DNA from 3 places in the Pantoea rwandensis genome. Region 2 is predicted to be linked to each of the others. Evidence: predicted binding sites of a transcription regulator. Region 2 holds the regulator's gene; each other region holds the start of a gene.
What was found. The regulator LexA, encoded in region 2, represses DNA repair genes until DNA is damaged. The targets are predictions, from matches to a motif close to TNCTGTATGTACATACAGNA.

Region 1 (10,395 bases), 1.0 Mb from region 2:
AAAGATATGGCGACCTTGCGGCACATAACCGATCCCCATGCGCGCACGCTGTTCAGCGGGCTGCAGCAACAAATTCTCGGGTGGCGAGCCATCTTCCTGCCAGATCATCGAGCCACTGTTAATGGGCAAGCGACCCATAATGCAGTTCACCAGCGTGGTTTTGCCCATGCCAGGACTGCCCAGCACACCCGTACAGGTACCGGGCGGCAGATCGAGATCCACATCCCACAGGATATGGTTGTGACCGTAGAACTGATTCACCGAACGTAAACTCAGCATCTGACATACTCCTTCCAGATTATTTGCCTGAATGCTCCCGCTCTGTGTCGTCTGGCATACAGTCGTGCACGATTAGGGTGGACACTGCTGTTGTTAGCTCGCAAGGCAAGCCGTATGGACTCGTCACTCCATGGTTAAACTACTGCAATTACCAGGCCAGGTTAGTGGGACGAGGCATTCTGCGTCAGAATCAGGTGAAAGCGGGCTTAAAAGGTGAGTAATGCTTAATAATTCCACTGGGTAATAACCTGGCTGCACTTTGACGGTGCTGAATGCTTAACGTTTCTGGTGCATCTGTTCACTGATAAGGCAATCACTGAAGAAATAAGTGGTCTCAAGGTACGGTTTTTACGACAACAATGGTGCTTGACTTGCGAAAAGGATAGTTAAAGCGGTTTAAGGCAGGCGGAAAAAAAACGCAAAAAAAAATATTTCGCACGCCAGGATAAGAGCGGAGAAAATTATACACAGCTGATGGGCTCGGGGCTGGATTCAGTTATCCACTATTCCTGTGGATAACCTTGTGCATTAGCGACTGAAAACCGTGTGGAAGCGAGGAAATACGCGGCCTGCATACATTATGCTGCGAAACTGGACTTTGAAGTCATTATCAATAAAATCAGCAGGTTAATTAAAAGCAAGCCTGAGATTTTTCTGCCTTGTCATCGGACTGCAATTTAATGACGCTCTCTTGACAAATGTTAAAAGCGTCACGGCTCTGGGGATAACCTTGCGCAACAAGCTTTTGCCTTTTGCCGCTTAAATTGCACTGAAGCGAAACAGGTGCTTTCCCCGTTATCGTGCAAGATATCTGTAAATATATCCAGTATTTTTTTCTGGCAAATTCGTCATAGCAGAGTAGAATTATCAGCCTGCTCGCTGACATCTTCTGCAGGAACCGCAAAACCATGAGTAAAGCCTTCAAACTCAACTCTGAATTCAAACCTTCAGGCGATCAGCCTGAGGCCATTCGTCGTCTTGAAGAGGGGCTGGAGGATGGTCTCGCACACCAAACCCTGTTGGGGGTAACTGGATCGGGTAAAACCTTTACCATCGCCAACGTGATTGCCGATCTCAATCGCCCGACGATGGTGATGGCACCGAACAAAACGCTGGCGGCGCAGTTGTACGGTGAGATGAAAGAGTTCTTCCCGGATAACGCCGTGGAGTTTTTCGTCTCGTACTACGATTACTACCAGCCTGAAGCCTATGTGCCGAGTTCCGACACTTTTATTGAGAAGGATGCGGCCGTGAACGAACACATTGAGCAGATGCGTCTCTCGGCCACCAAAGCGATGCTGGAGCGCCGCGATGTGATTGTGGTGGCCTCGGTCTCGGCGATTTACGGCCTGGGTGATCCCGATCTCTATCTGAAAATGATGCTGCACTTAACGCGTGGCATGATTATCGACCAGCGCAGCATTCTGCGTCGTCTGGCGGAGCTGCAATATACCCGCAACGACCAGGTGTTCCAGCGTGGCACCTTCCGCGTGCGTGGCGAAGTGATCGACATCTTCCCGGCTGAATCCGACGACATCGGCTTGCGTGTCGAGCTGTTTGACGAAGAAGTTGAGCGCTTGTCGCTGTTCGATCCGCTGACCGGCCAGATTGAGTCCGTGATTCCGCGTTTCACTATCTATCCGAAAACGCACTACGTGACGCCGCGCGAGCGTATTCTGCAGGCGATGGAAGAGATCAAAGTTGAGCTGGTGGATCGCCGTAAGGTGCTGCTGGAGAACAACAAACTGCTGGAAGAGCAGCGCATCAGCCAGCGTACCCAGTTCGATCTCGAAATGATGAACGAACTCGGCTACTGCTCCGGCATTGAAAACTACTCGCGCTATCTCTCGGGTCGCGGTCCGGGCGAGCCACCTCCGACCTTATTTGACTATCTGCCCGCCGATGGTTTGCTGGTGGTGGACGAATCGCACGTTACCATTCCCCAGATTGGCGGCATGTATCGTGGCGACCGCGCACGTAAAGAGACGCTGGTAGAATATGGGTTCCGCTTGCCTTCGGCGCTGGATAACCGTCCGATGCGCTTTGAAGAGTTTGAAGCGCTGGCACCGCAAACCATTTATGTCTCGGCCACGCCGGGTAAATATGAGCTGGAAAAATCCGGTGACGAAGTGATTGATCAGGTGGTACGTCCCACCGGGCTACTGGATCCGATTCTGGAAGTGCGACCGGTCGCCACTCAGGTGGATGACTTACTGTCAGAAATTCGCAAACGCGTGGCGATCAATGAACGTGTGCTGGTCACCACGCTGACCAAACGCATGGCGGAAGATCTTACCGAATATCTGGTGGAGCACGGCGAGAAGGTGCGCTATCTGCACTCCGATATCGATACGGTTGAACGTATGGAGATCATTCGTGATTTGCGTCTCGGTGAGTTCGATGTGCTGGTGGGCATCAACTTACTGCGCGAAGGTCTCGACATGCCGGAAGTGTCGCTGGTGGCGATCCTCGATGCGGATAAAGAGGGCTTCCTGCGTTCCGAACGTTCACTGATCCAGACTATTGGCCGTGCGGCGCGTAACATCAACGGTAAGGCGATTCTGTACGCTGATAAGATCACCCCTTCGATGGAACGCGCGATGGGCGAAACCGAACGTCGTCGAGAGAAGCAGCAGCGTTACAACGAAGAGAATGGCATTGTGCCGCAGGGCCTCAACAAGAAAATCACCGATATTCTTGAGCTGGGCAAAAATGTGGTGAAAACGCGCGGCAAGGGCAAAACTGCCTCACGTGTGGCGGCAGAAGAAGAGGCCAACTATCTGGCGCTGACGCCACAAGCCATGCAGAAGAAAATTCACGAGCTGGAAGTGCAGATGCAGCAGCACGCGCAGAATCTGGAGTTCGAAGAGGCCGCCAGCGTGCGCGACCAGTTGCACCAGCTGCGCGAGTTGTTTATCGCCGCCTCTTAATAGAAGCGTGAGGGTTTGGGTCGCCATCACGCACACGGCTTTCGCAGGGTCACACTGCCTGAATCGCATGTTCTAATGCAATCCGCAGCAGCTGGCGGTCATGGCGATACTTGATATCGGCGGCCTCCAGCGGTTCGCGTACAATCAGGCGATCTTCCACACCGCTGACGTCCGCTGATGGGCTAACCACCACGGCATCAATCACTCGCCTGCCGATGGCTTTTTCCATCATCGCCAGTTTATCCGCCACCGTCAGGCTGGCGGCCGGGCTTAACTCGCGTCCAAGATTGCCAATAAACACCATGGTGGCTGGGGTGCGGCGCAGTGCGCGTGCCATCTCCTCCATCAGCAGAATGGGCATCAGGCTGGTGTAAAAACTGCCTGGGCCAATCAGGATCAAATCCGCTTCCGCAATCGCATCCAGTGCTTCTTTAGTGGGAGTGACATTGGGATGCAGCATCAACTCTTGCGGCGGTAGCTTCATCTCATCAATTGCCGTTTCGCCATACACCATATTGCCTTCGCAATCCTGCGCCACCAGGTCTACCGGTTGCTCCGACATCGGAATCAAGAAGGCATCGACTTTGAGCAGATTGCGGATGATGTTGATGGCTTCCAGCGGTCGCACGCTAAGGTGATCGAGCGCCTTCAGCATCAGGTTACCGAGGTTATGGCCGGCCAGTTCACCGTTACCGGCAAAGCGGTATTCAAACATTGCCGACGCCACACTCGGTTCCATGATCAACTGGTTCAGGCAATTACGCATATCTCCCCAGGCAATACCGCCTTCCGAACGACGAATGCGTCCGGTGGATCCGCCGTTATCGGTGGTGGTCACGATGCCGGTCAGGCGTGAGCCCAGCGGTGCCAGCGCCGACATCACACGACCCAGGCCGTGCCCGCCGCCCAGTGCTACCACGCGATCCAAATCTGCCAGGGTACGATTCATGCTGTTCCTTTTAACTGACAACTGCAGGTTGTCGTGCAGTTGAAGTGATGTGTATCAATATCTGTCGCGCATTTTACCGTATCCTGCGGCGAAAATGCGGTGAAAAAACGTTATGTATCAATATATATAGCGAAATTCACTGATGGATGCGAGGGAGAAATCGCGCTACCATTCGAATTAACCGTGTTGTCCACAATGACAACAGACTCCCAAGCCTGGCATGCCTAAGTCATAACGATATGGATGCCTGGCCGCAGCATCGCTGCCAGGGTGCAGAAAGAAATGACTGCATCTCCCGTATTTGGAAAGGTGTTCAGGTGCCACAATTTACAGATGCCTATGCGCGCAGCTTCTACTATCTGCGCCTGTCGGTCACGGATGTGTGTAACTTCCGTTGTACCTACTGTTTACCCGATGGTTATAAACCGAACGGTAATCACAACAAAAGTTTTCTCTCGCTGGACGAGATTCGCCGCGTGACGCGTGCCTTTGCGGCCGCGGGCACGGAAAAAGTGCGTCTCACCGGCGGCGAACCCTCTATGCGTCGCGACTTCACCGATATCATCGCAGCGGTGCGCGAAAACGATGCCATTCGCCAGATCGCCATGACCACCAACGGCTACCGAATGGCGCGAGACGTGCGCGCGTGGCGTGATGCCGGGCTCACCCACATTAACGTCAGTGTCGATAGCCTTGATGCGCGCCAGTTTCACGCCATCACCGGCCAGGACAAATTCGCGGAAGTGATGGCCGGAATTGATGCCGCGTTTGACGCCGGGTTCGAGAAGGTCAAAGTCAACAGCGTGCTGATGCGCGATCTCAATAGCCACAGCCTGGCGACCTTCCTCGACTGGATCCGCACCCGTCCGATTCAGCTGCGCTTTATCGAACTGATGGAAACCGGCGAGGGCGGCGATCTGTTCCGGCGTCATCACATCTCGGGTGAGGTGATTCGCGATCAACTGATCATGCAGGGTTGGCAACGCCAGTCGCGCGGTCGCAGTGACGGTCCTGCGCAGGTGTTCCGCCATCCTGACTATCAGGGTGAAGTCGGTTTGATCATGCCTTACGAAAAAGATTTCTGCGCCAGTTGCAACCGTCTGCGCGTGTCAGCCATGGGTAATCTTCATCTGTGCCTGTTTGGCGACGGCGGTGTTCCGCTGCGCGATTTACTGGCATCCGATGCCCAGCAGAGTGAGTTACAGGCGCGTATTGCCCACAGTCTCGGACAGAAAAAGCAGACGCACTTCCTGCATCAGGGCAATACCGGCATCACACAAAACCTCTCCTTCATTGGCGGCTAAACACAGGAGTTACAGCCATGGGTAAACCTACCGGCGAGTTTGTCGCCTTGAATGTGGCGGTGATGACCGTCTCGGACAGCCGTGATACCAGCAATGATAGCTCGGGCGACTACTTGCGCGAGGCACTGACAGAAGCCGGGCATCAGGTGGTGGATCGCGCGATCGTGCCTGATAACCGTTACCGCATTCGCGCCACGGTGTCGCGCTGGATTGCCAGCGATGATGTGCAGGTGGTGATCGTCAACGGCGGAACCGGCTTTAACAGCAAAAACAGTACGCCGGAAGCGCTGCTGCCGCTGTTTGATCGGGAAATTGACGGTTTTGGCGAACTGTTCCGCATGATCTCATACGAAGAGATTGGCAGTTCCACGCTGCAATCACGCGCGGTGGCCGGGCTGGCGAATCAGACGCTGATTTTTGCCGTGCCGGGATCGACCAACGCCTGCCGCAGCGGTTGGGAACGCATCATTGAAGAACAGCTGGATGCACGCACGCGCCCTTGTAATTTTGTCTCTCATTTGAAGAAGTTGTAAGCATGTCATCATTAACTCATATCAATGCCGCTGGCGAAGCCCACATGGTGGATGTCTCCGGTAAAAACGAAACAGTGCGTGAAGCCCAGGCCGAAGCGCTGGTGCTGATGAGCGCGGAAACGCTGCAGATGATCATCGACGGCAGCCATCATAAAGGCGATGTGTTCGCCACGGCACGCATCGCCGGGATCCAGGCCGCGAAACGCACCTGGGAGTTGATCCCGCTGTGCCATCCGCTGATGTTGAGCAAGGTGGAAGTGACGCTGGTGGCCGAGCCTGAGCACAACCGCGTGCGCGTGACCTCGCGTTGCCGTCTGACCGGAAAAACCGGCGTGGAAATGGAAGCGCTGACCGCCGCATCGGTGGCTGCGCTGACCATTTACGACATGTGCAAAGCGGTGCAGAAAGATATCGTGATCGATCAGTTGCGTTTGCTCAGCAAAAGCGGCGGCAAATCCGGCGATTTTCAGGCGGTGGCACATGATTAAGGTGCTGTTTTTCGCTCAGGTCCGTGAATTGACCGGCACCAGCACGCTGGAGCTGGCACCGGAGTATCAGGATGTCGCCACGCTGCGAGCCGCGCTGGCCAGCAAGAACGATCGCTGGGCGCTGGCGCTCGAATCCGGCAAGTTGCTGGCAGCGGTCAATCAGACGCTGGTGCCGATGACTCATCCTCTGCGTGCGGGTGATGAAGTGGCATTCTTCCCGCCGGTCACCGGAGGATGAGCATGGTCACACGTATTCGCGTTGGCGTTGAGCCTTTTGATGTCGGCGAGGAGTATCGCCAACTCGCCGCGCATGACAGTGATGGCGCGGTGGTCACCTTTACCGGCAAAGTGCGCAATCACAATCTCGGTGACAGCGTGGCCGCTTTAACCCTGGAACACTATCCGGGTATGACGGAAAAAGCGCTGGCAGAAATTGTCGAAGAGGCGCGTCAGCGCTGGGCGTTGCAGCAGGTGACGGTGATTCATCGCGTGGGCGAACTGTTCCCCGGCGATGAAATTGTGTTTGTGGGAGTGAGCAGCGCCCACCGCAGCAGCGCGTTTGCCGCCACCGAATTCATCATGGACTACCTGAAAACCCGCGCGCCGTTCTGGAAGCGTGAAGCCACTGAACAGGGCGAACGCTGGGTCGATGCGCGCGACAGTGACCATCAGGCCGCCGATCGCTGGAAGTAGCGCGTAAAACCGACCTGCTCTGATAGCCGTAGCGAGTTGAAAACGTTAAGGTACGGGTTTTGCTGGCCTGTCAGGGAACAAGATGAATACCACTAAATTGCTCAAAGGCGCGGCGCTGCTCACCGCGCTGGTACTGGCCGGATGTAGTACCAAAAAAGAACCGCAGGCCCCTGCGCGTCAACCTGCCGACGTCAAATCCCAAATTCAGAAGTTACTGCCGAACGATGTCAGCCAAAAAAGCGCCTGGGCGGACGACATCTACACGGCATTTCGCGTCCAGCAGATCGATCCCAGCGCCAGTAACGTCTGCGCGGTGATCGCCGTCACCGATCAGGAGTCCAATTTCAGTGCCGATGCGCCAGTGCCAGGTTTACCCAAAATCGCCTGGGGTGAAATTGACCGCCGCGCTGCCAAAGTCCATGTCCCCGCGTTCTTAGTGCGCACCGCCTTACTGATTAAGTCGCCCACCGGGGAAAGCTACGCCGCGCGACTGGATAAGGTGCGCAGTGAGAAAGAGCTGAGCGCAATTTTCGATGATTTTATCGACATGGTGCCGATGGGGCAGAAGCTGTTTGGCAATCTCAATCCGATTCACACCGGCGGGCCGATGCAGGTCAGCATTGAATTTGCTGAAGCACATGCCAAAGGCTATCCGTACGCGATTGATGGCTCGATTCGTCGTGAGGTGTTTACCCGCCGAGGCGGCATCTACTTTGGCACGCTGCATCTGCTCGGCTATCCGGCGGATTACAGCCAGATGCTGTACCGTTTTGCCGATTTCAATGCGGGTTGGTACGCCAGTCGCAACGCCGCTTTCCAGGCAGCCGTGGCGCGCGCCAGCGGCATCAAACTGGCGCTGGATGGCGATCTGATTATGTACGGCAGCGAGCAAGCGGGTTCCACCGAATTAGCGGTACGCACGCTGAGCAAGCAACTGGATATGAGCAATCGGGAAATCCGTCGCGACCTGGAGAAGGGCGATACGGAAAGCTTCAGCAACAGCACCCTCTGGAAGCAGACGTTTATTCTGGCTGATAAAATGGCCGGTAAACGTCTGCCGCGTGAAATGCTGCCGGGCATTAAACTTGAGAGCCCCAAGATTACCCGCAACCTGACTACCGCCTGGTTTGCCCAGCGCGTAAATGGCCGATATCAGCAGTGCTTGACGCGCCGTTGACGCAATGCGGTGTAGACTCCACACTTAGAGCGTTTGTCTAACTTAAAGAGGTGCATCATGGACCGATATCCACGTAATAATTCTATCGTGCAGCAGGCGTCCACCGGGCTGCAGGCGTATATGGCGCAGGTTTATGGCTGGATGACTTGCGGCTTGCTGCTAACCGCCTTTGTCTCCTGGTTTGCAGCGCGCACGCCGGCGGTGATGGAGCTGGTGTTTGCCAATCGCATCACCTTCTTCGGGCTGATCATTGTGCAGCTGGCGGTGGTCTTTGTGTTGTCGGGCATGGTGCATCGCCTGAGCAGTACCTTAGCCACCGGGTTGTTTATGCTCTATTCGGCGCTGACGGGTCTGACGCTGGCCAGTATTTTCCTCGTCTACACCTACTCCTCGATTGCCAGCACCTTCTTCGTGACGGCAGGGATGTTCGGTGCCATGAGTTTCTACGGTTACACCACCAAGCGTGATCTTAGCCGCTTCGGCAGCCTGCTGTTTATGGCGCTGATTGGTATCGTGCTGGCGTCACTTGTGAACTTCTGGCTGAAAAGCCCGGCGCTGATGTGGGCGATCACCTATATCGGCGTGGTGGTGTTTGTTGGTCTGACCGCTTATGACACCCAGAAGCTGAAATCGATTGGCGAGACCATTGACGTCAATGACAAAGAGAACCTGCGTCGTTACTCAATCATGGGTGCATTGACGCTGTATCTCGACTTCATCAACCTGTTCCTGATGCTGCTGCGTATTTTCGGCAACCGCCGTTAACCTACGCTCACCGCTTCTGGCTTGTGTGATTGCGCCTCCTACAACCTCCGAACAGGATGCGTGTAGGGGGCGAAATTGATTTTGGCCCGCGCGCATCAGTGTCGACCGTATCCATCTGCACCGCATTTTTTAGAGGGCGCCATTGATGGTGCCCTCTGCGTGTGAGTACCTTCTCTTCGGTTATCCCGCGTCTGATTTCGCCATCTTGCGCTCATTCTTCTGCCGCAGATGTTTTGCACGGCTCTCCAGCACCAGATACAACACCAGCGCCAGCAGCAGCGGCAAAATAAAGTACAGCACGCGATAAGCCAGCAGGGCGGCAATAATGGTTCCGTGCGAAACATGCTCGCCAGCCAGTAGCGCCAGAAACACCGCTTCCAGCACCCCGATGCCCGCCGGAATATGAATGATCACCCCAGCGATACTGCTGATCAGTAACACCCCCAGCACTTGCGGGTAATCCACCTGTCGCGCCAGCAGAAGCCAGATAATGGTGCCCATCACCAGCCAGTTTGCACTGGAGACGGCAAACTGAATCAGCGCCATACGTAGCGACGGCAACTGTAAATGCTGCCCCTTGACTGTCCAGCGGCGTTTTTTTGCAAAGGCGCAGGCCCACAAATAAATCGCGACCAGCGCTAATAACACGGCACCTATAATGCGCAGAGTGCTTTCGCCAATAAACCAGCGCGGCGGAATCGGTACCATGCCCGCGACAAACACCACGCCCGCCAGCAGGAGATAGCCAAGCCAGTTAGTGGCGATACTCATGGAAAAGATGCGCGTTATAGTGCCGCCGGGCAGGCCGAGACGGGAATAGAGACGATAACGCATTGCCACGCCGCCCACCCAGGTACTGAGCGTCAGGTTGAAGGCGTAACAAATAAACGACACCAGCATCACCTGACGCTTGGCCAGTTTGTGTCCGCAGTAGGCGCGGCCGATCAAGTCATACACGCCATAGGTGAGATAGCTGACCACCACCAGCGCCGCCGCGCCCAGCACCACATAGCGGTTATAGCCTACGATCACCTGATAAACGTCCTGCCAGTTCACTTTGCGCGCATAGATCACCAGCAGCACGATTACCGCAATAAAAAACAGCCAGGTAAGGATTTTCTTTGCCCATTGCCAGCGCGAATGTTTTTTGTTCATCAGGGTTTCGCTCCTTCGTTGCCGGTTTCGACCCGATCCTGGGTTTCCATTTCCGGTTGAGCCGGGGGATCAACCTGCGCCAGCGAAGGCGTGTGCGCGGGCAGCCAACCGGCAATGGCCGG
Region 2 (10,395 bases):
ATGCCGCCAGAATGCCGACGATGGGCTCTTGCGTGTGGAAAAAGATCTTACCGAACCAGGCTGCAGCGGCGGTGCCATAGATAAAGAAATCATAGCTCTCCACCGCTGAGCCAATCATTGAGGCGAAAGAGACTTTCGCCGCATTGTCGCGGGTGTTTGCAGGTACAGAAGTCGTGTTCATGTGTTACCCCGGTATTATCGTATTTTTCGGGCAGCAGTGATGGAGCGGTTAATTTGCAGGTTTGCTCCAGGTCTCAATCACTCTGCTGTCATCACGTTGCCCCAATCCGGCTTCTGCTGCCGCCAGATAACGAGCATGAGCGACCTGTAACAGCGGAACCTCAGCGTGGCAGGCGGTCGCCGCCTCTGCCACTAACCCGCTATCTTTGACAAAGATATTGATGGCGCTGGAGACCGAGACATCAGTCCCCTCCAGCATGCGCGGACCACGATCTGACAACATCCACGATCCCGCCGCGCCGCGCTCGACCAGTTTCAATACCTGAGCGGGAGCTAACCCCAGCGACTGTGCGAGATTTAGCGCCTCCGCGGCTGCCACAATATGCACCGAGCAAAGGTGCTGATTGATCACTTTGATCCCCTGCCCCTCGCCAACCTCATCACCCACGATCGACACCGATCCCATGGCTTTGAGTACCGGCTCAACAAGGGCAATGGCGGCAGGTGCGCCGGAAGCAAAAATCACTAACTCACCGGTGCTGGCGCGGGCGGTTCCGCCCGTGACCGGTGCATCCACGACCTGCGCACCGGCAGCAATCAGTGAAGAAGCCGCCTCACGCACCGCTTGCGGCCCGACAGTGGACATGATGACCCAGTGCTGACCAGCCACCTGCGGCAGCGCTTCCGCCACCAGCGCCTGCAGCTGCTGTGGCGTGGCGACCATCACCACTACCACATCCGCTTCAGGTGCTTCTGCAATGCGACTCACCGCTTCAATCCCCTGCGCCTGAGCACGCTGACGCGACGCTTCAAACACATCCACTCCGATTACCGCATGCCCTGCACGCTGAATCTGGCAAGCCATAGGAACGCCAATTGCCCCGGTGCCGACAAATATCACCTTCATGCTGTTCTCCTTTCGCGTCGTTATGCCAGCCAGACGCGAATCGCGCTGACCATCGCTTCTGTGGAAATGCCGTAGCGGTCGTGCAAAGTGGGCAGCGCGCCCGCAGCCAGGAATTGATCTGGCAAGCCGATTTGACGAAACACGGGCATGACCTGCGCATGCATTAACGTGGTCGCCACCGCCTCACCTAAACCGCCGACCACGCTATGGTTCTCAACCACTACCACTAAACGCCCGGCACGCCGGCACTGGGTGATGATGGTTTCAGTGTCCAGAGGCTTAATGGTCGGCACGTGCAATACCGCAACATCGACGTTATCGGCTGCCAGCGCTTTTGCTGTCTCCAGTGCGCGCATTGTCATAATCCCACTGGAAATCAGCAGCACATCACGGCCATCACGCAGCAATTTGGCTTTGCCCAGTTCGAATTGATAATCGTATTCGTTCAGCACCAGCGGCACCTTACCGCGCAACAGACGCATATAAACCGGCCCCTGATGATCGGCTATTGCGGCAACGGCTTGTTCCGTATCCAGCGCATCACAAGGATCAACAATGGTCATGCCCGGAATACCCCGCATCAGCGCGATATCTTCAGTGGCCTGATGGCTTGGGCCGTAGCCGGTGGTTAACCCCGGCAGCGCAGCGCAGATTTTCACATTCAGCTGCTCTTCCGCGATCACCTGATGCATAAAGTCGTAGGCACGACGCGTGGCAAACACCGCATAGGTGGTAGCAAATGGCGTCATGCCCTCCTTCGCCATGCCACCGGCTGCGCCCATCAACAGCTGCTCCGCCATGCCCATCTGGAAATGACGTTCCGGATGGGCCTGGGCGAAGATATGCAAATCGGTGTATTTTGACAGGTCGGCAGTCAACCCAACGATCGACGGCCGGGTCGCAGCAGCTTTGACCAGCGCATGACCAAAGGGCGCAGCAACCGTGGCTTGTCCTTCTGCGGCAATGGAGGCAATCATCGCCGACGTTGTCAGGCGTGGCTTTTTCTCTGTGGTGATGCTGCTCATTGCGTGGCCTCCTGAGCCTGATCGAGGATGGCGATGGCCTGTTGCCACTCGTCAGCATCCACACGAATAAAATGATTCTTTTCACGCGCTTCCAGGAATGGCACGCCTTTACCCATTAGCGTGTCCAGCAGAATGACGCGCGGCTTGGGTTCGTTTAACGCGCGTGCCCGATCAAATGCCTGCTTCACAGCAGCAATGTCATTGCCATCCACACGCTGCACATGCCAGCCAAACGCCTGCCACTTATCTGCCAGCGGTTCAAACCCCATGACCTTGCCAGAGGGGCCATCTGCCTGCTGCTGGTTGATATCCACCATGACGATCAAATTACTCAGTTGATGATGTGCCGCTCCCATCGCCGCTTCCCAGGTTGCCCCTTCATCCAGTTCGCCATCAGACATCGAGTTGTAAACAAAAGCCGGATTTCCTTTATGACGCAATGCCAATGCCATACCGACACCAATCGTCAGCCCCTGTCCGAGCGATCCACCTGAAATTTCCATGCCTGGCGTGTAGGTAGCCATGCCCGACATCGGTAAGCGACTATCATCAGATCCATACGTTTCCAACTCCTCCACAGGAATCACGCCCGCTTCAATCAGCGCCGCATATAGTGCAATCGCATAGTGGCCGTGGGACAGCAGGAAACGATCGCGGCCTTCCCATTCAGGTTCATCCGCGCGGTAATTCATCGCATGGCACCATGCAACAGCCAGCATATCAGCCAGTCCCAGAGCCTGGCCGATATAGCCTTGCCCCTGTACTTCGCCCATTTGCAACGCGTAGCGACGAATACGATAAGCGTGCTGTGACAGCCGCTGTGTAAGGCTCAATTCCGGTTCTGCAAGAGTCGTCATATCTGTTCCTGAAAGAAGAGAAAATCAGCAGAGTTGGCAAGCAGAAGAGCGATCTGTCATGGTGAAAGCTGCAGCGGATTCACGTGCCATTTTCACCTGCTTGCCGTTTAGCAGCAGATTACTCAGCCTTGACCTCTGCCGACAAAAGCAAAAAATGCATCAACTGTTGAATGGGATTCACAAATGACATTATTAAAAAAAGCCCCACTTTCGCTGTTGCGCGCGTTTGAAGCCGCAGGCCGTACAGGAGCATTTACCACCGCAGCGCAAGAGTTAGATTTGTCGCCTAGCGCCATTAGTCATGCGATTCGTAAGCTGGAGGAGACGCTCGACACGCGCCTGTTTCAGCGCAGTACGCGCGAAATCATGCTAACCAAAGAAGGGGCAATCTTGCTGGAACACATCCAGCGGGGATTTGATGAGATGCAGCGTGGGCTTTCGCTCGTCACCGCTGATGAATCGCGACCACTGCGTCTGCACACCGCGCCAAGCTTTGCCCATCAGTGGCTATTACCCCGTCTCGGAAGCTTTATTGCCGCGCATCCACATATTGATCTGCGTCTTTCAGCCAGCACCGAATATGCGCGCTTTGAGCAGGATGACTATGATTTAGATATTGTTTATGGCGAGCCGCGCCCCTCGCCTTACGAGAAAATCCCGCTGGCCGTGGAGGAGTTAACACCGCTTTGCTCACCAGAGATTGCCGCACGCATTCGCTGCCCGGAGGATCTCTATCACCAATCGTTGATTCAGTGCGATGTGCAACTCTACCAATGGAAGGGCTGGTTTGAAGCCAATCACCTGACGCCCCCGCGCCATTATGGTTTGCGCTTTGACCGCAGTTTTATGGCGATTGCCGCTGCCGTTGATGGTCTGGGGGTGGTGCTGGAATCCAAATTATTAGCAGAACGAGAGCTTGCCAGTGGGCGCTTAGTTTGTCCGCTGATTGAGACCACCCAGGAGATTCACTATATCGGCCATTACCTGGTGTTCCCACGGCATCAGCATCGCCACTTCGCGTTAGATAGCTTTAAAGATTGGCTACTTTCCCAGTTGAATCTGGCACAGCTTCGCTGATTGATTACGATCACAAATTCCGCGCCCAATAATGAAACAGGCCGCCAATGGCGACCTGTTTTTGTGAGCATGTTCACGCCATTTCAGGGTGAATGTTAGCGTGATGTGAAATGACGCAATTAGAAGTTAAATCCGAGCTGCAGCATGCCGCCCCAGGTATTATCGTCACCCACTGAACCAGCAAGATCCAGATGCACCGTGTTGTTAAACGGTGAAACGCCCAGACCTGCGGTAAACACATTGGCATCATTTGATTTCATATCCGCACGATAACCCGCGCGCAATGCTAACCAATCCAGCACGCGATACTCGGCACCCACTCCCGCATATTGGCTGCTTTCTTCCGATTTGAAACGTTTGGTTTGCGTCAAATCAACATCGCCTGCCAGGGTGAACGCGCCGTAGTTCCAGGCCAGACCTGACGTGACCAGCGGACGGATTTGATAGGTATCGCGGTAGCCTTCCACTGTTTTGGTGTCGATGTCGCGTGAGATCAGGTTCTGCCCTGTCACACCCAACGTCCAATGCTCACCAAAGTCGGTCGCGATGCCTGCATCAATGTTGAAGCCGGTATCGGAACTGCGGTATTGGCTGTTGTTGATATCACTTTTATCAAAGTTATAAATACTGGCGGTGTAGTTATACAGCCAGGTTTTTTGCAGCTTTGGTGTCACGCCCACAGAAACCGGATGGCCAGCGACATCAAATTCATGTGCAACGGAGACGCCATAATCGGTGACTAACGCCGCAAGGCCATTGCCGCTCGAACGCAGGTTATCCTGATCGCCCGGCCTTGGCGTGATGCTCCCATCCGCGACACCACGCAGATAGGTGATGTCGCTATCAACCACATTGGCGCGCACATGTGCCGTGCCGTAGGCTTTAGTAATAAAGGCAAAGGGCAGCGTATCGTTTGGAACAGTGACGGCAAAAGCGACTCCCGCAGTGCCGTTAGCTTTATTACCTTTCAAATCTTGAAGCTGATTGGCCATATCGCCTGCCGCAGCCTTCAGCTCCGGGTAACCTCTGAGATAATCAGCAAAATCGAAATCATCTATCAGTTGTTTATAACGATCAACACTGTCCGTGATGTCATCAACTTTGTTAATTAATTTGTCTTTGTCGGTAACCTGTACACCGGCTGAAGGGAATATGACGCTGACGTTATCTTCAGGTTTGGCTTTGGTCATCAATGCCGGGTTAGCCAGCACCGCTGAACTCCAGGTTGACGAAGCGACGCCGGTGCCACCCATGGCATCGTTACGCGCGTCATACCATGTACCTGCTGCCAGAGCTGAAGAAGAAAGAAATACTGCATTCAAACCAACAAGATAAGCTACTTTTTTGTGCCTGAATAATGTCTTCACCATGAGCCTGCCATCACCTTTGAAATGTCGCTGAATAACTCAGAAACGAAACAGTTTAGTTAGCCGCTATTCTGAACCCTGGCTAACGCATCATTGCTGTGAATTAAAAGGAAATAGCACTGCTGTTCGCAGAATTGGATACAACCACACCATTCTGCTGTTTAGTTATGCAGAAAAATGAACAAAGCCTAAATTGATGCCAGATATTACTTAAGACCTTTTGAACCTTAGACGCTAACCCGGTGAGTTGCAAAGCAAAAATAGCGTGATAATTACGCTATATGACTGATCTAATGTAGGGTCTGAAATGAGCGGTTTTATCAGCACAACAGGAAGGTTAAGTTAATTTATTGATTAACGAGATTTTTCCTGGACTTTAACCGGGTAAAAAGCAATCACAGCAGGGTAAAAGTTTGTGTGATAAAATAACATCGCCTGCAACCTGGAGAACACTTATGTCAAACCTCACGCCCGCACAACTGCTTACTCAGGCAGAATCCCTTTGCCTTGACCGCGGCGTGCGCCTGACCACTCAACGCGCTGAAGTGCTGCGTTTAATGGCTGAGCAGAATGGTTCGATCAGTGCTTATGATCTGCTGGATCAACTCCGCATCAGCGAGCCACAGGCTAAACCTCCGACCATTTACCGCGCGTTGGATTTTCTGTTGGAGCAGGGTTTTATTCATCGTGTTGAATCGAATAACAGCTATGTGGTTTGCCACCATTTCGACGAGCCTGCGCATACTTCGGTGATGCTGGTGTGTGATGGTTGTGCGGCAGTCAGTGAAAAACACGCACACGGCGTAGAAAAGATTATTTCGGGATTGGCCGATCAGGCCGGATTCTCACTGCGCCACACGGTTATTGAAGCCCATGGTTTGTGCGAGAACTGCGCAGAAGTCGCAGCGTGCAATCATCACGATAGCTGCGATCACGATCATGAGATTGATACGAAAAAGAGAGTGAGAAAAGGGTGAGTGGCACTTCCTTGTGCCTTGCCGACGGGTGATCGGCGGGGTAGGAGCATCTTCCTTAATTTCGGTTACCAGCGGTAATCTTTATTGTGACTTTCCCAGTCTTTCACTTCACTTTCGGCCTGGTCTTTCGCATAGCCGTAGCGTTCCTGAATTTTACCCACAAGCTGATCGCGTTTACCTTCGATGACCGTCATATCGTCATCCGTCAGCTTGCCCCACTTCTCTTTCATTTTCCCTTTAAACTGCTTCCAGTTACCGCTCGCTTCGTCTTTGTTCATCATAATCCTCCACATCATCCTGAGTGAGATGCGATGTTCTCCTAATAAATCAGGAAATCACCCACACAACGCGCTACTCAATTGCGCCGTTTGAGATAATTATAGTAGCCAGATAGGATTACGCAAAAAATACAGAATAATCTGTAGGTTACGCTTCGCTTATTCAAACAGTGAACCAGCTGTCGTGTCGCCAGTGACGTCGCCACATCCACCAGAGCGTCAAGCCGCGCAAGGCAAGAAACACCGTCACCGCCAGCCATAAGCCGTGATTACCGAGCCACGGGAGTGTCAGTAAGGCAAGCCCATAACCCACTGCCGCCATCACCATGCTGTTGCGCATTTCACGCCCACGCGTGGCGCCGATAAACATACCGTCCAGCAGATAACACCAGACACCGATCAGCGGCAGAATCACCTGCCAGCCAAGATAACGATCGGCCATCTCTCGCAGTGGCTCAAGCGAGGTGAGCAACGCCACAATTTGAGGGCCGGTTACCGCATAGATGGCGGCGAACGCCAGGGCAACGATACCGGCCTGACGGCAGGCAGCATGCCAAATCAGTAATAAGCGACTGCGATCTCGTGCTCCCACCGCTTCACCGGAGCAGGCCTCCACGGCATAGGCAAAACCATCCAGCGCATAGGCCGTAAACGTCAGGAACATCAGCAGTACGGCATTCACCGCAACAACATCTGGCCCTAAACGCGCGCCCAGCAAGGTGAGTGACGCGAAACAGATTTGCACCATAAGCGAACGCAGCATGATGTCGCGGTTGAGCCGGAACAGGCGTGCCGCATCACCACGCCAACTCTGTTTTAGCAGATTGAAAGAAATGCCACGCAACTTAAGCACACGTACCACCATCCATAACCCCACTCCCAGCGTGACGTACTCTGCCACCGCCGTTGCCGCCGCCGCACCCGCAACGCCCCAGTGAAGCTTCAGCACAAACAGGAGATCGAGCAGGATATTCACCAGGTTACCGACAATGAGCAGCACCATCGGCGCTCGCGCATATTGCACGCCGAGCAACCAGCCTAAAATCACCAGATTGGCTAAGGTCGCCGGTGCGCTAAGCCAGCGAATGTTGATAAAAATTTGTGCCTGGTGCTGCACTTCCGGGCTGCCGCCCATTAATGAGGCTGCGACCAAACTGAAGGGCGCGCGCAGTAATAAAAACAGCACGCCCGCCACCAGAGCGATCAACAGAGGTTGCGTCAACGCCCGCGCCAGGGCGGTTTTATCGTTCGCGCCAAACGCCTGCGCAGTCAAACCCGTGGTGCTCATGCGCAGGAACAGCAGCAACATAAAGATGAAACTGGTCGCCGTTGCACCTACCGCCACGCCACCGAGGTAAATGGGACTATCGAGATGGCCAATCACTGCCGTATCGACGACACCGAGCAGCGGAACGGTAATATTGGAGAGAATCATCGGCAGCGCCAGCCGCCACAATGCTTTATCTGAAGAGGAAAACAGCCGCATTCGCCCGTTCCATTGTTGCGCTGGCCAATCGGACCATTAACCGGCAATCAGCCTGAGGAGGAAAATCAGTGTATCAGACTGCGGTCAGTACAGTGACCAACCGCAGCGGGGGAATTCAACGAGAGATTAAAGCCATTCGCCGTTACGTACGATACCCACAGCCAGACCTTCAACGGTCAGAGCCTGCTCACGGGTATCGACTACAATTGGCTGGAATTCGGTGTTTTCTGGCAGCAAATGCACAATGGCACCCTGCTTTTTCCAGCGCTTGACGGTCACTTCATCATCAATACGCGCCACCACAACCTGACCATTACGGACTTCCTGAGTTTTATGCACTGCAAGCAAGTCGCCATCCATAATCCCGATGTCTTTCATCGACATACCACTCACGCGCAGCAGGAAATCAGCGGTAGGTTTAAACAGATTGGCATCAACCTGATAGTGCGCTTCGATGTGCTCTTGCGCCAGCAGCGGCTCACCGGCGGCCACGCGACCGATCAGCGGTAACCCTTCGGAGACTTCTTCTTCCATTAGCAGGCGGATGCCGCGAGATGCGCCGGATACAATCTCGATGACGCCTTTACGCGCCAGTGCTTTCAGGTGTTCTTCCGCAGCATTGGGCGAGCGAAAACCCAGTTGCGCAGCAATTTCCGCACGCGTTGGCGGCATGCCGGTCTGGTTAATGTGGTCGCGAATCAGATCATAGACCTGTTGCTGCCTGGTGGTTAACGCTTTCATCCCGCCCCCTGGTTGTTTATACAGTCGCTGTGAGTATATACAGGTATTGGCGAAATGAAAACCAAAACAGAGGGAAAAATCAGCGGTTTGAAGATTCTGGAATACCTATCGCAAATGCGACCAGAGCAGCGCGATCCAGACAAACAGAGCCAGTAAGATAGCCAGCAATACCGCCGCTGAGCCCATATCTTTTGCTCGTCCGGCTAAAGGATGGCGCTCTTGCCCAATGCGGTCCACCACCGCTTCGATGGCGCTATTCAGGATTTCAACGATGATCACCAGCACCACGGAGCCAATCATCAGCACACGGGAAATCGCATCAACATCCAGCCAGCAGGCCACCACAATCGCCACCAGTGCGGCAATGGCTTCCTGACGAAATGCGGCTTCATGTTGCCAGGCGGCGCGCAAGCCCTGCCAGGAATAACCGGCTGCATTCACTATTCTTTGAATACCGGTGACGTTATTTGCCATGCTTTGGAACCCTTGATGTGATTTGGCGTCAATATGTGGGCTGTTTGAGGTCGTGTAAGCCACAGATCTTCGTTGCACTTTCTGGTATGCTTGCCGCGCTTTGCTAACAAGAGGCTTTAAGTTGTCTATGTCAGGTTGGCGTAAACTTTATTACAAACTATTGAATTTACCACTCTCTTTTTTGGTAAAGAGTAAGGTCATTCCGACCGATCCTGTCTCAGAACACGGGATCGATCCGACGCGTCCAGTGATGTATGTTTTGCCTTATGATTCAAAGGCTGACCTGCTCACTCTCCGGGCGCAGTGCCTGAAACATGATCTGCCCGATCCGCTGGCTCCGCTGGAGATCGACGGCACGCTATTGCCGCGTCACGTGTTTATTCACGATGGCCCACGCGTATTCCCCTATTTCGTTGCCAATCCTGAGTCGGTGAAGCTATTCCACGACTACCTCGATTTGCACCGCAGTAATCCGAATCTCGACGTCCAGATGTTACCGGTTGCGGTCATGTTTGGTCGTGCGCCAGGACGTGAAATCCAGGGTGAAGATACGCCGCATCTGCGCATCCTTAATGGTGTAGAGAAATTCTTCGCCATTTTGTGGCACGGACGTGACAGCTTTGTGCGCTTCTCGCCAACCGTTTCCCTGCGCCAGATGGCGACAGAGCACGGCACCGATAAGTCGATTGCCCAGAAGCTGGCACGCGTGGCACGCATTCACTTCGCGCGTCAGCGTCTGGCTGCAGTCGGGCCACGTCTGCCCGCACGTCAGGATCTGTTCAATAAGCTGCTGCAATCCAAAGCGATTGAAAAAGCGGTTGAAGATGAAGCGCGCAGCAAAAAAATCTCGCACGAGAAAGCCCAGCAGAATGCCGTTGAGATGATGGAAGAGGTCGCAGCGAACTTCTCGTATGAGGCCATTCGCGTCACAGACCGCGTGATGGGCTGGCTGTGGAGCCGTCTTTATCAGGGCATCAACGTCAACGGTGGCGAGCGTGTGCGTCAGCTGGCGCAAGATGGCCACGA
Region 3 (10,395 bases), 2.1 Mb from region 2:
GCGCTTCCGCACGTGCTGCCGCCGCCTCTGCTGCCGCCTGCTCCTGCGCTTTCTTACGCATCAGCTGCGGACGAACCAGTTTGCGATACAGGATGAAGGCAACCAACGCCACCAGCAGCCAGCGACCACCGCTCATCAACATGTCGAAGAAGGCTTGCGATTGCCAGAACGGCAGGTCACCGCCAGACGGCTCAGTCATGTTGAACTGCGAGTTCACCACGTTGACGCTGTCGCCACGATTCTGCGAGTAGCCCATCGCTTCACGGGTCAGGTCTTCAATCTGTTTGATCTGCTGATCGTTCAGTGCAACGGCTTTGCCTTTGCCGTCATCACGGTAGTTCACCACCACGGCCACTGACAGACGCTGCACATCGCCGACGTTCACCTTGGTGTGGCGAATGGTGCGGTCCAGCTCGTAGTTCACGGTGTCGTTACGGCTTGAACTGCTCGGGCCGCTGCTTTGCTGCGTGCTGGTGGTGGTGCCGTTGTTGTTTGCCGCGTTGTTCTGGCCATTAGCATTCTGACCATTGGCATTCTGGCCGTTGGCATTTTGCTGCTGCGGATTATTAACCGGCGCAGTATTCGCAGGGGCAGGTTGATTCGACAACGCACCCGGCACGCCGCCTGGGTAGGGGCTACCGTTCTGCTGGTTAGTATTGGTCTGACGCGAGCGAATGGCCGTGCTGTTCGGATCGGCGTTCGGTTTGTACTTCTCGTCAGTTTGTTCGCTGCGGTCAAAGTTGATCTGCGCTGTCACCTGCGCATGCACATTGCCCTGCCCAACAATCGGATTCAGGATGGCTTCGATACGTTGCTGGTAACGCGCTTCCACTTCAGACGCGTACTTCAGCTGTGCATCATTCAGGTCACGACCTTCGCTGTCAGAACGGGTCAGCAGGCGACCGGCCTGATCCACCACGGTCACGTTGCCTGGCGGCAGACCGGCGACGCTGCTCGACACCATATGCTGAATGGCCTGAATCTGGCCTTCATCTAATGCACGACCCGGTTGCAGGTTCAATGTCACGGAGGCCGAAGGCGCTTTCTGCTCACGCACGAACAGCGTGGGTTTTGGCATCGCCAGATGCACGCGCGCGCTCTTGACCGGGCCGAGCGTTTCAATGGTGCGGGCCAGCTCACCTTCCAGCGCACGCTGGTAGTTGATCTGCTCGCTGAACTGGCTGATGCCGAACTTCTCTTTGTCCATCAGCTCAAAGCCAACAGAGCCACCTTTCGGCAGCCCCTGTTGCGCCAGGCGCAGACGCAGTTCATGTACCTTATCGGCAGGCACCATCAAGGCACCGCCGTTTTCGGCGAACTGGTAAGGAATGTTCATTTGCGTCAGTTGGGTAACAATCGCGCCGCCATCCTCATCGGAGAGGTTGTTATAAAGGACGCGATAGTCAGGGGCTTTAGCCCACAGCACCAATGCAAAAACCACTGCGATAGCGGCAGCGGCAGCAACAATGATAGGAATTCGCGGATTGGCGCGCAGGCGGGCCAGAAGGTCATTCAGACCTTTCTTTGCGGTATCTTGTGTGGCGGCTGCACTCGCATTCATGACCGATTCCTGCCTGACATAATTGACCGGGTAAGTTGTGGTGACAAAACAGACTCCCTGAAGCAACGTCTTAAATGAAATTCCAATCTTATGGCTGGCATTATTGATGAATCGGGTCACTTCGATGGCTGGATAAGCTGGGTTTTTTACGTTTATTTAGCGCCTTTGTCCTATTGACAGTGTGTTAACTTTTGCAGCGTGAAAATTTAAACCCTTCTTTAATGAGGTACAGGCAATGTCGATTCAGGCAATTGATGGTGTGTTGCAGCAGCTGCAGTTAACGTCGTTACAGGCCAGCGGCAAGCAGGCCGAGTCAACCAATCAGGTAGATTTTGGTGCCACCATGAAAGCCGCACTGGATAAGATCAGCGACACGCAAACCGCGGCTCGCACCCAGGCGCAGGATTTTGAAATGGGCAAACCGGGCATCCAGTTAAACGATGTGATGGTCGATCTGCAGAAATCCTCCATTTCCATGCAAATGGGGATTCAGGTGCGTAACAAACTGGTCTCGGCGTACACCGATATCATGAATATGCAGGTGTAGTAGCGGCACAGATTGTTGCGGTGTCAGGCGGGAAAGCATTTATCTTTTTCAGTAACAGCGGCATGATGCTGGCCTGACACACAGCGTATATCGAGAAGAGGATTCTCACGTGAAGCCCACCCTGCTGCTGCTGATGGCAACGATCTTGCTATCCGGCTGTGATAATAAAAATGCGGACTTTGCACCGCAGATGAAAAATTACGCTTACCTCTATCAGTTCGAAGCCATTCCCGGCAAAGTCAAAAGCACTCATCAGCGCCTGTTTAGCGCCGATGACACGCCAATCTTTGATGTCGATATCGCGTTCGATGGGCAAGGCTGTATTTCCCATGTGAAATCGATCGATAAAGCCGGAGAGATCACCGAAGTGACGCGGGAAGGTGATAAACTGACTGGCACTGAGAACGGCCAGGATGTGGTCGTCACGCTGAATAAGCAGTGCGCGCTATTAAAAAAAGTCACGCCCACCATGACGGTGGATATTGGCTATAACGAACAGGGTTGGGTCGATCAAATCTCCTCTCCCGCCTCTGATGTTAAATTCCATCTGACCTACAATAACGTCGGTGATATGACGCTGTTAAGTATTAAGAAGGGCGATGAGGAAGTTTCACGCGCCAGTGCCAAACATGATACGGACGCGAAAAAGATATCCGACGTGGTCACGACGGTGCAAAGAAACGAGCAGAGCAAGACGGTCACCACCCAGTGCCAATATAAGAATGATGTCCCTTTCCGTTGCGACACCGTAACCACCGACGCCGCAGGGCAAGTGACGGATAGGCAGTACGGCACCATAGATGTCACCTATTATTGATGCCTGAGTAAGCCGCAAATGCGGCTTTTTTTACGCCGTTAATATCGGCGTCGATAAGCGAAGCGCTAAATAAAACAATAACTTACTGATCAAATACGCCTTCGGTATGATAGAGTGTGCCAGTCAGGAAAGCATTCTTCAGAGCAGGGAACTCGGTGTGCAACATGCGCATCACGCGAGGCGTTGAGGAGTGTTGAGTAAGGGCTGCAGCGACAAGAAGCGTGTAAGAATGAAAGAAGGTTATTACTGGGTTAGAGATAAAGATAATCCACCAGAAGTCTGGCGATATATAAAGCAGTTTGGCTGGTATCGTCCCTGCGTTGCCGTGCCCATCACGTTAAGCTCTTTTAAGTTAATGAATTACCAGGTCATCAGCGATCGATTATTACCACCGGGTTATTTCCCGCTTTAAATTAAAAAACCGCCGGCTGATGGGCGGTTTTTGTCATTTCTGGGGCTCAGGACTTAATTTCCGGCCAGGCGATGGCCGGGAAGCCGTTTAACTGCGGACGGGCGAACAAATATCCCTGGAACTGGCTAATGCCCGCGGCTTCCAGCCACATCCACTCTTCCGCTTTCTCCACGCCTTCGGCGATGACCGCAATTTCCAGCGAGTTACAGCACTTAATGATGGCATGCAAAATGGCCTGTTTAGGACCGCTTTTGTGCACATCGCTGATCAACTCACGATCAATCTTAATTTTGTCCGGCTGGAATTTGGATAATAGTGACAGGCCAGCAAAGCCCGCGCCGAAATCATCCAATGCCAGACTGATACCCGCCGATTTCAGTTTACGCACCTGTGCCGCAAACTCATCGGTGCGCGAGATGATCTCATTTTCAGTGACTTCAACAATCACCTGCTCGGGTACCAAACCATTGGCTTCAATCTGCGTCAGCAGAAACTCCACCGCATCAGGAACCGTGACCAAAGACATTGGCAGCAGGTTAATGGAGATACTGTGTTCGCCAATACCTAACTTTTTCGCCAGTTCGAACGCCAGCTTTTTAGACTGAATATCCGCTTGATAAACAGCCTCGCCACCAAAGGCAGAAAAGTACTCGCCAGGTGAACCGCCATTCGGGGTGCGGATTAACGCCTCATATGACGCCACGCGGCGTGCAAACGGATCGATAATCGGCTGAAAGGCAAAGTGGCACTCTTTCAGTGAGTCAATGACTTCATCCTGAAGGGTACGAGAGGGCTCATCCGCAATGAATTCCCAGGTGCTGGCTGCGGGGATTTCAAAGTAGTTTTCTTTATCACGAGCGATTACAAAGGTGCGCAGGAATTGCAATGCGCGATCATCGTAGGTCAGCTGATAGCGCGAGGTACCTTTGTCTAACACGGCTTGTAGCACCATGGATTTATCATGCTCGCGTAAATCAAACAGCTCCATCCCCACTTTGCCGAAGCGGCGAGCGGGAGCAAAGTCATGCATTAACTCCACCAGATTGTGGTGGCGGGCGTCCTGGCAAATGCGATCATAAATACCCTGCACAGCATCACGGGGCCCTTCAAGTAACTGGAAGAAGTGCAGTCCATCAAAAAGCAGAATGCCTGTGACATCGTGCGAACTGTTTTTGTTATTCGCTTTTGTCACCATGTCCTCAAGGGTTTTGATAGGTACGTGGTCATGGAGGTGACTGCGATAAATAATGGTGGTCAGCATAGCGATTGTCCGGACAGCTTATTATTGTGGGGCCTACAGTAGCAGGCCTGGGGCGGGGGCTGTCCACCAATATAGACTCGAACCGTAAACTATTTTCCAATTAATGAGCTAACCGAAACGGCTAGCGAAAGGGCGTCAAATCGAATTGTTAATTAATTGCACTGGGGGAGTATCTACGATAAATAATTTCGATTGAATGGATAAATAAAAAGCGTATCTTGGCCCTCGTTAACCAGAGGTGAGCATAATGTTACGCGACTATTTAAAGATTGATGATAGCGACCGTTTAGTTGAACAGAGCGTATTAAGACTCAACAACCGCGGTCAGGAAGATGTCACTGAATGGCATATTGTTAGCGTAGACGGCAAGCAAAAAGGCAGCGTGACGCTGTTCGACAAGCTCTGCAATCGCCGCTCATATTGCGTTAATTATCGCATTACGCAGAAGGATGTGCACGGGAGGGTTGTCGTCGATCATCTGACCGACGTTTTGTAATAATTGCCGTAGTTTTGATTGTTTTGACCCGCTCATAGGCGGGTTTTTTGCATTCTGTTACCTGACGCGATAGCGGCGCATTTCCATCATAGTTCCGATTAATTCAATCTTTTTCTCAGACGATGTCTGCACAGGAAAATCCTCATTCAACGGTCGTAACGAGAAAATTTGTTCGTCGTGCTGTTCAGTCATCAGGCGATAAATACGTACCAGAACCTCGCTATTGATGTGCGCCAACACCACATCACCCGGTTGCGGCGCAACCGCTGGGTCGAAAATCAGCGTATCGCCGGGTCGGTAGTCAGGTTGCATCGCGGCATCATCCAGAGTGATCGCCAACGCCGATTCACTCAGTTTGCTATCGCTATAGAGAAAGCGGGTTGCCTGCTGCTGAATCAATAAGCGCTGCTCCTGCATCCATGCTGCCGCTTGTGTCAGAGTGATCAACGGCAGGGCGCTGACGTCACTGACTTTAGACGGGGTGGTAAACACCTCGCCCTCACCATCAATAATCCATGCGGCAGTACATTGCAGCAGTTCTGCCAGCCTTAACAGATTCTCGCCACGCGGAAGGGTCTCGTCCTTTTCCCATTGTGAAACAGCAACGTGTGACACGCCAATGCCGCTTGCCACCCCTTGCTGTGTCAGCTTCAGGTTTTTACGACGGCTGCGGATGCGCTCACCCACAGATTCTTTTTTCATCATCTTGACAACTCCTCTGTGTTTTACTTAAGTATACTTAAATTCATTAATTAAAGTAAACTTAAATTCTGATGTTGGCCGCATAGCTGGCAAGGGCGGCCAACATGTTCCTCAGGCGGATCCCTTGCCAGTTAAGAGAGGTGAGGCATGGAAAGTAGTTTGGTGACCAGCGTCGGTGCGCTGCTTCTCGGTGGCGGTGCGGCAGCTGTGTTCTGGAAACCCTTAATGGCAGGCATCGCGGCCATCGTCACCAGCAATCGCGCCGGCGGCGAGATCATCACCAGCTACAAAGAGCAGGTGATGCTTCTCAAAGAGAGCCATGCGCTGATGCGCCAGGAGAATGATGACCTGCGTATTCGCCACGACAAAAACCTGCGGCGCATCTCTTCGCTGGAGACCGATCTACGGCTGATAAAGAACGCGTTGGGCATTCTGTTAGCCACCACGGAATCTGATCATAGCGATAAATTCCGCAGTCAGATCAATCAACTGATCACCACCTTAGAGGAGAGTCGCGATGGTGCAGATAAACAGTGAGTTTTCAGTGCGAGGCCACCGGCGTCAGCTACTGCTAGGCGGCCTGCTGCTGATGCTGTCGCTGCTGTGTGTGGCGATGACGATTATGTTCGTGTTCGTGAATAACAGCGCCAATCGCCGGGTGGAAGACATTCGCCAGCAGTACCGTGCGATTTCGGACCGGAGGGAAGCGCGGGTGGCCGAACTGACCAGCCAGTTAGTGACGTTGCAGAAAAAACTCGATGGCTTGCCGAATCGCACCGCGAACAAAACGGCGGACAAAGTGAAGCAGGTGGTGGGGGAGGACGCGCCGCCCGAATCGACGCATTAAGGAGGCCATGATGAGTATTACCGAGCGGATTGCAGTTGGCTTCGGCCGATTGCGGTCTTTATTAAGCAAGAAGGAGAAAATTATGAGCGACCAAACTGTAATCGAAAATAGTGCAACAACTGCAACACCGGATGCCAGCACGCTGTCACCGTTAGAGAGTTTTGCTAATGAGGTGGCGGGGAAGGCGGAGAGCAGTGCATCAGCGGCAGATGGCTCAACTTCAGCCGTGAGTAACGCGCCAGGGCAGGACGCCATAGCACCAGTGTTAAGCAGCGTGCCTGCAACGGATGCTTCAACGACAAACGTGGATAGTGAACCAGCACAGGACGTCTCAACAGCAGCCGTGAGTAGCGTGCCAGCGTCGGATGCTTCTACGCCCGCGGTGAATAGTTTTCCAGCAGCTGACGCCACACTTCCCGCTGAAGACAGTGCAGCTGTCCCAGACACCTCAACGCCAGCAGTGAATGCTGGCAGCGAGGCACAACCTGCAGCGGCCGTAGCGGATGCAACGGATCTCACTCAGCAGTTGGCCACGCCGGATCCGCTAGCAAACGGTTCTGCCAGCGCCGGGCCTTCATCGGCTTCTACCGTCGGCAATCTGGCTGAGCAGCCTGTAGCAGGAATCATTACGGATGCGGTCAGTCAGGATATCAGCGCTAGCGTGAAGGACTTCACTCAGGCATTCAACTTTGTCGAAAGTGGGGTTGAGAAGTTAGGTACGGCCGCGAAGGATGAGCTGATTGCCCTCGCGCGCAAGTATCTTTAATTCTGTGGCGGCCTTCGGGTCGCCTTTTCATCTTCCGATTATTCTTAATGCGGTCTCGCTATTTTCTACTAACTTTAATCATTCAGACGTTATTTAAACGGGTTTAATTAGCGAAAAGGAAGATAGCATGAGTGATACAGAGGCAATCAAAACCAAAACTGACTACCTGCGTGATGTCACCTCCCAGTTAAAAGAGATGCGTCACTATGCGCAGACCAATACTGAGACGCTATCCAGCCACTGGTTGGCATTTGATGCAGGCGAGTACAAAGATAAAGAGTACGCAGGACGTTTTGACACGCTGCTCAACAAGCAGGGACAGCTGTTAGATGATATTGAGCTGGCGATTCAGGATTTAGAGATCGCCATCAATCACAGCGAGCAAGAAGGCTAAGTTCCCCCACGCTGGTGGCTTAATCGGCCACCAGCCACATCTCGGCTTCATCAAACATCTCTTCAACAATACGCGCTACGGTTGCTTTATCGTTCTTACTTAAATCGGTATCGATAGCGTTGCGTTCCATCGGCTTAACGCGCACCTCAATCTCTGGGAAGACGCGTTGCACGCGTTTCTCAAGCTCCTGCAAAATCATCTCACGCGCGCCCGGCAGACCGGCAACGTTGCGTTTATCGTAAATCAACTCCACAAACATCAGGGCATTCCATTCATCAAGCGGGTGCGCCATATTACTGTAAATAAAAACAGTGGCAAGTGATGAACCGTTGCGCCGCGAAAATTTTTTGTTTCTGGCAAGCGCAGCACCACATTTGCGTTGATACTCAACAGCGTTACACAGGGAAATGGATTCATGAGGGGGTAATATGCGGCAACTGGTGATCGATATTCTGCTGAAAATGGCAAAGATGGATACGGATGCAAAAGAACTGGTGGCACAGGTGGAGGCACAATCACTGCTGCTGGCGGCATTATTGATTCAGGCTAAAGAGGATAATTCGCTGACCATCACGGAAACCGTGCAGGACGCCATCGTTACCGCATCGCGTTCTGGCGAGTTGTTTCTACAGTCAGACGTGGATCTGCTATTGACGCACATTAACCGCCTGCTAGCCGTTGCGCGTTATGTCGAAGTGAAGGGAGTCGAGCGAGAAGGATAGGGTAAAAAATACTACCTCTGGAGGGGAAATCCAGCAACTCCTCCAGAGGCGGCGCAATAGCACCTTCGTTCAAGGACAATCTACGACCGAAGCCGTCAGATAGAAGTTATACAACTTCTTCTGACTTGTACAACTTTTTCCTTGCCGATTTGTGTGGTTGGAGGTGTGCTTGAGATATATTTTTAGGGCCGCTGCGCTTAAAGTTCGTTCTTGATGCAAAACTCTTCCCACGTCATGCCGAGCGCTTCCGCATGTGATTTCAGGTAAGTTTCAATGGCTTCAGCCGCAACCGCTTTATCAGGCTCTGCCAGTTGAATGGAAAACAGCATGCCATCCAGCTTTTTCTGGCGTAAGAATGCCGCATAAATGCGCTCAGCGTGCCACTCGCGCAGTTGGCGCAGTGACAGGTTGGCCGCGCGCGCGTCGCTCTCGGTCAGTTCATCCAGCGCGGCTTGAAAATCGGCGTGTGCGGCAAAAAACATCGTGCGTGCCTGGGCGTAATACTCTTCTGGGGTTTTCATGCGAATTTCCTGCTTATCGACTTGCGCGCTAGTGTAACGTGCGCGAGCCGTATTGTCAGGCTCAGCTGGCTTTTCACCGAGATTCCTTGCGTAACTTACGCGAAAAATTATAACGTAGCCGCCATTGAGGCGAGTGTAGGGACCAGGAATGAAAAAGTGGATGGTATTGGCCGCGCTGGGCTTGAGCGGATGTGCGCAGATCAGCAATTACGATGAAGCGGTAAAAACCCCGGCACCAGTGGAATTGCAAGGTAACTGGCAAACTGTCGGACCGCAGAGCAAGTTGATCAGTGGCCAGGCGATGGGCAGTCTGATCATTGGTGCAGAAGGCGACACGCTGGACTGCCGCCAGTGGCAGCGCGTGATAGCTAAACCGGGCAAGTTAACCCGCCTGAGCGATGAGTGGGTCAACGTGACGCGGCAGGTGCGCGTCATGCCGATAACGCTGGAGAACGGTGAACTGCGTTATGACGGCTTGCGCATGCGTAAGGTCGATCAACCCACCGTTGAGTGCCAGCAGGCGCTGGAGCAGGTGGCGAAGCGTCCAAAAGAGGCGGTGATACAGGATATTCAGCCGCAGATTATGGAGCCGGTGTCGGTCCCTGCGCAGAAGTGATGCCGTAAGCAAAGCATAAAAAAAACGGGTGAGCATCAGCTCACCCGTTTCTCATTCAGCCCGCCGCGCATTAATTCTGCGGCAGATACACATTACCTTGCTTGCCGTAAGCACTCATCACCGACTTTTGCATCGTGGATTGACCAATCAACTGCGACAGTTCGTCCATGCGCGCCTGTAGTAGACGTCTGACTTCACTCTCATTGTCCAGGATATGGCGCAGTACCGGGCGCAGTTGTTCTTGCATAGAGTTGGACGGTGGCGAGGCCTCAGTCGAGCGGGCCAACGTTTGCACCGCACTGACGTAATCCACTTCCTTAATAATCAGGTCATCCCATTCGCCGTCTGCGGCAAGGCGCAGCATTCCATGGCTGAGATCGAGTAGCTGTTGGTAAACGTTTATCAGTTGCGGTGCGTTATTCATTAAACGGCGTCCTGAAGGTGTTGAGGTTGTGCGACTTCTTTCCAGGCATCCGCGATGTTACGCAGAAGGCCTTCTACTTCTTCGAGAGCTTCAACATCATTACGCAGATTCGCCTGAATCAAACGGCGAACCATATAGGCATAAAGACCTAACAGATTGTCGGTGAGGTCATCGCCTGACTGCTCATCCAGACCCTGCTTCAGTCCGCTTTCGATGATGTTAATCGCTTTGGAAATCGAATTACCTTTTCCCTGAATATTGCCATCCTGCATAAACAGGCGAGCACGGATCAGTGCACTGATCGCGCCG

Region 1: uvrB (excinuclease ABC subunit UvrB) is a predicted target of LexA. The motif match lies at 1,089-1,108, and genes of this name have one in related genera.
Region 3: LH22_RS10445 (DinI-like family protein) is a predicted target of LexA. The motif match lies at 8,098-8,117, and genes of this name have one in related genera.

What each region holds. Positions count from the first base shown of each region.
Region 1 is NZ_CP009454.1:3,477,965-3,488,359, reverse strand. It holds gene LH22_RS15915 (ABC transporter ATP-binding protein) at 1-279, opposite strand, end outside; gene uvrB (excinuclease ABC subunit UvrB) at 1,188-3,209, shown strand; gene LH22_RS15900 (gluconeogenesis factor YvcK family protein) at 3,259-4,158, opposite strand; molybdenum cofactor riboswitch at 4,353-4,487, shown strand; gene moaA (GTP 3',8-cyclase MoaA) at 4,476-5,462, shown strand; gene moaB (molybdenum cofactor biosynthesis protein B) at 5,480-5,995, shown strand; gene moaC (cyclic pyranopterin monophosphate synthase MoaC) at 5,998-6,483, shown strand; gene moaD (molybdopterin synthase sulfur carrier subunit) at 6,476-6,721, shown strand; gene moaE (molybdopterin synthase catalytic subunit MoaE) at 6,724-7,176, shown strand; gene LH22_RS15870 (DUF1615 domain-containing protein) at 7,259-8,353, shown strand; gene LH22_RS15865 (Bax inhibitor-1/YccA family protein) at 8,411-9,118, shown strand; gene LH22_RS15860 (lysylphosphatidylglycerol synthase domain-containing protein) at 9,299-10,273, opposite strand; gene clsB (cardiolipin synthase ClsB) at 10,273-10,395, opposite strand, start outside.
Region 2 is NZ_CP009454.1:155,398-165,792, forward strand. It holds gene LH22_RS00680 (MFS transporter) at 1-181, opposite strand, end outside; gene LH22_RS00685 (NAD(P)-dependent oxidoreductase) at 230-1,087, opposite strand; gene LH22_RS00690 (transketolase family protein) at 1,108-2,112, opposite strand; gene LH22_RS00695 (transketolase) at 2,109-2,969, opposite strand; gene LH22_RS00700 (LysR substrate-binding domain-containing protein) at 3,153-4,046, shown strand; gene traF (conjugal transfer protein TraF) at 4,166-5,416, opposite strand; gene zur (zinc uptake transcriptional repressor Zur) at 5,869-6,390, shown strand; gene LH22_RS00715 (CsbD family protein) at 6,456-6,668, opposite strand; gene dinF (MATE family efflux transporter DinF) at 6,832-8,154, opposite strand; gene lexA (transcriptional repressor LexA) at 8,281-8,895, opposite strand; gene LH22_RS00730 (diacylglycerol kinase) at 9,001-9,369, opposite strand; gene plsB (glycerol-3-phosphate 1-O-acyltransferase PlsB) at 9,497-10,395, shown strand, end outside.
Region 3 is NZ_CP009454.1:2,280,250-2,290,644, forward strand. It holds gene fliF (flagellar basal-body MS-ring/collar protein FliF) at 1-1,561, opposite strand, end outside; gene fliE (flagellar hook-basal body complex protein FliE) at 1,797-2,108, shown strand; gene LH22_RS10405 (YnfC family lipoprotein) at 2,218-2,925, shown strand; gene LH22_RS20560 (hypothetical protein) at 3,155-3,337, shown strand; gene LH22_RS10410 (diguanylate phosphodiesterase) at 3,384-4,598, opposite strand; gene LH22_RS10415 (hypothetical protein) at 4,846-5,094, shown strand; gene LH22_RS10420 (helix-turn-helix domain-containing protein) at 5,152-5,799, opposite strand; gene LH22_RS10425 (hypothetical protein) at 5,944-6,333, shown strand; gene LH22_RS10430 (hypothetical protein) at 6,314-6,643, shown strand; gene LH22_RS19940 (hypothetical protein) at 6,726-7,409, shown strand; gene LH22_RS10440 (hypothetical protein) at 7,537-7,803, shown strand; gene LH22_RS10445 (DinI-like family protein) at 7,823-8,062, opposite strand; gene iraP (anti-adapter protein IraP) at 8,232-8,525, shown strand; gene LH22_RS10455 (DUF6388 family protein) at 8,723-9,046, opposite strand; gene yedD (lipoprotein YedD) at 9,195-9,662, shown strand; gene fliT (flagella biosynthesis regulatory protein FliT) at 9,733-10,086, opposite strand; gene fliS (flagellar export chaperone FliS) at 10,086-10,395, opposite strand, start outside.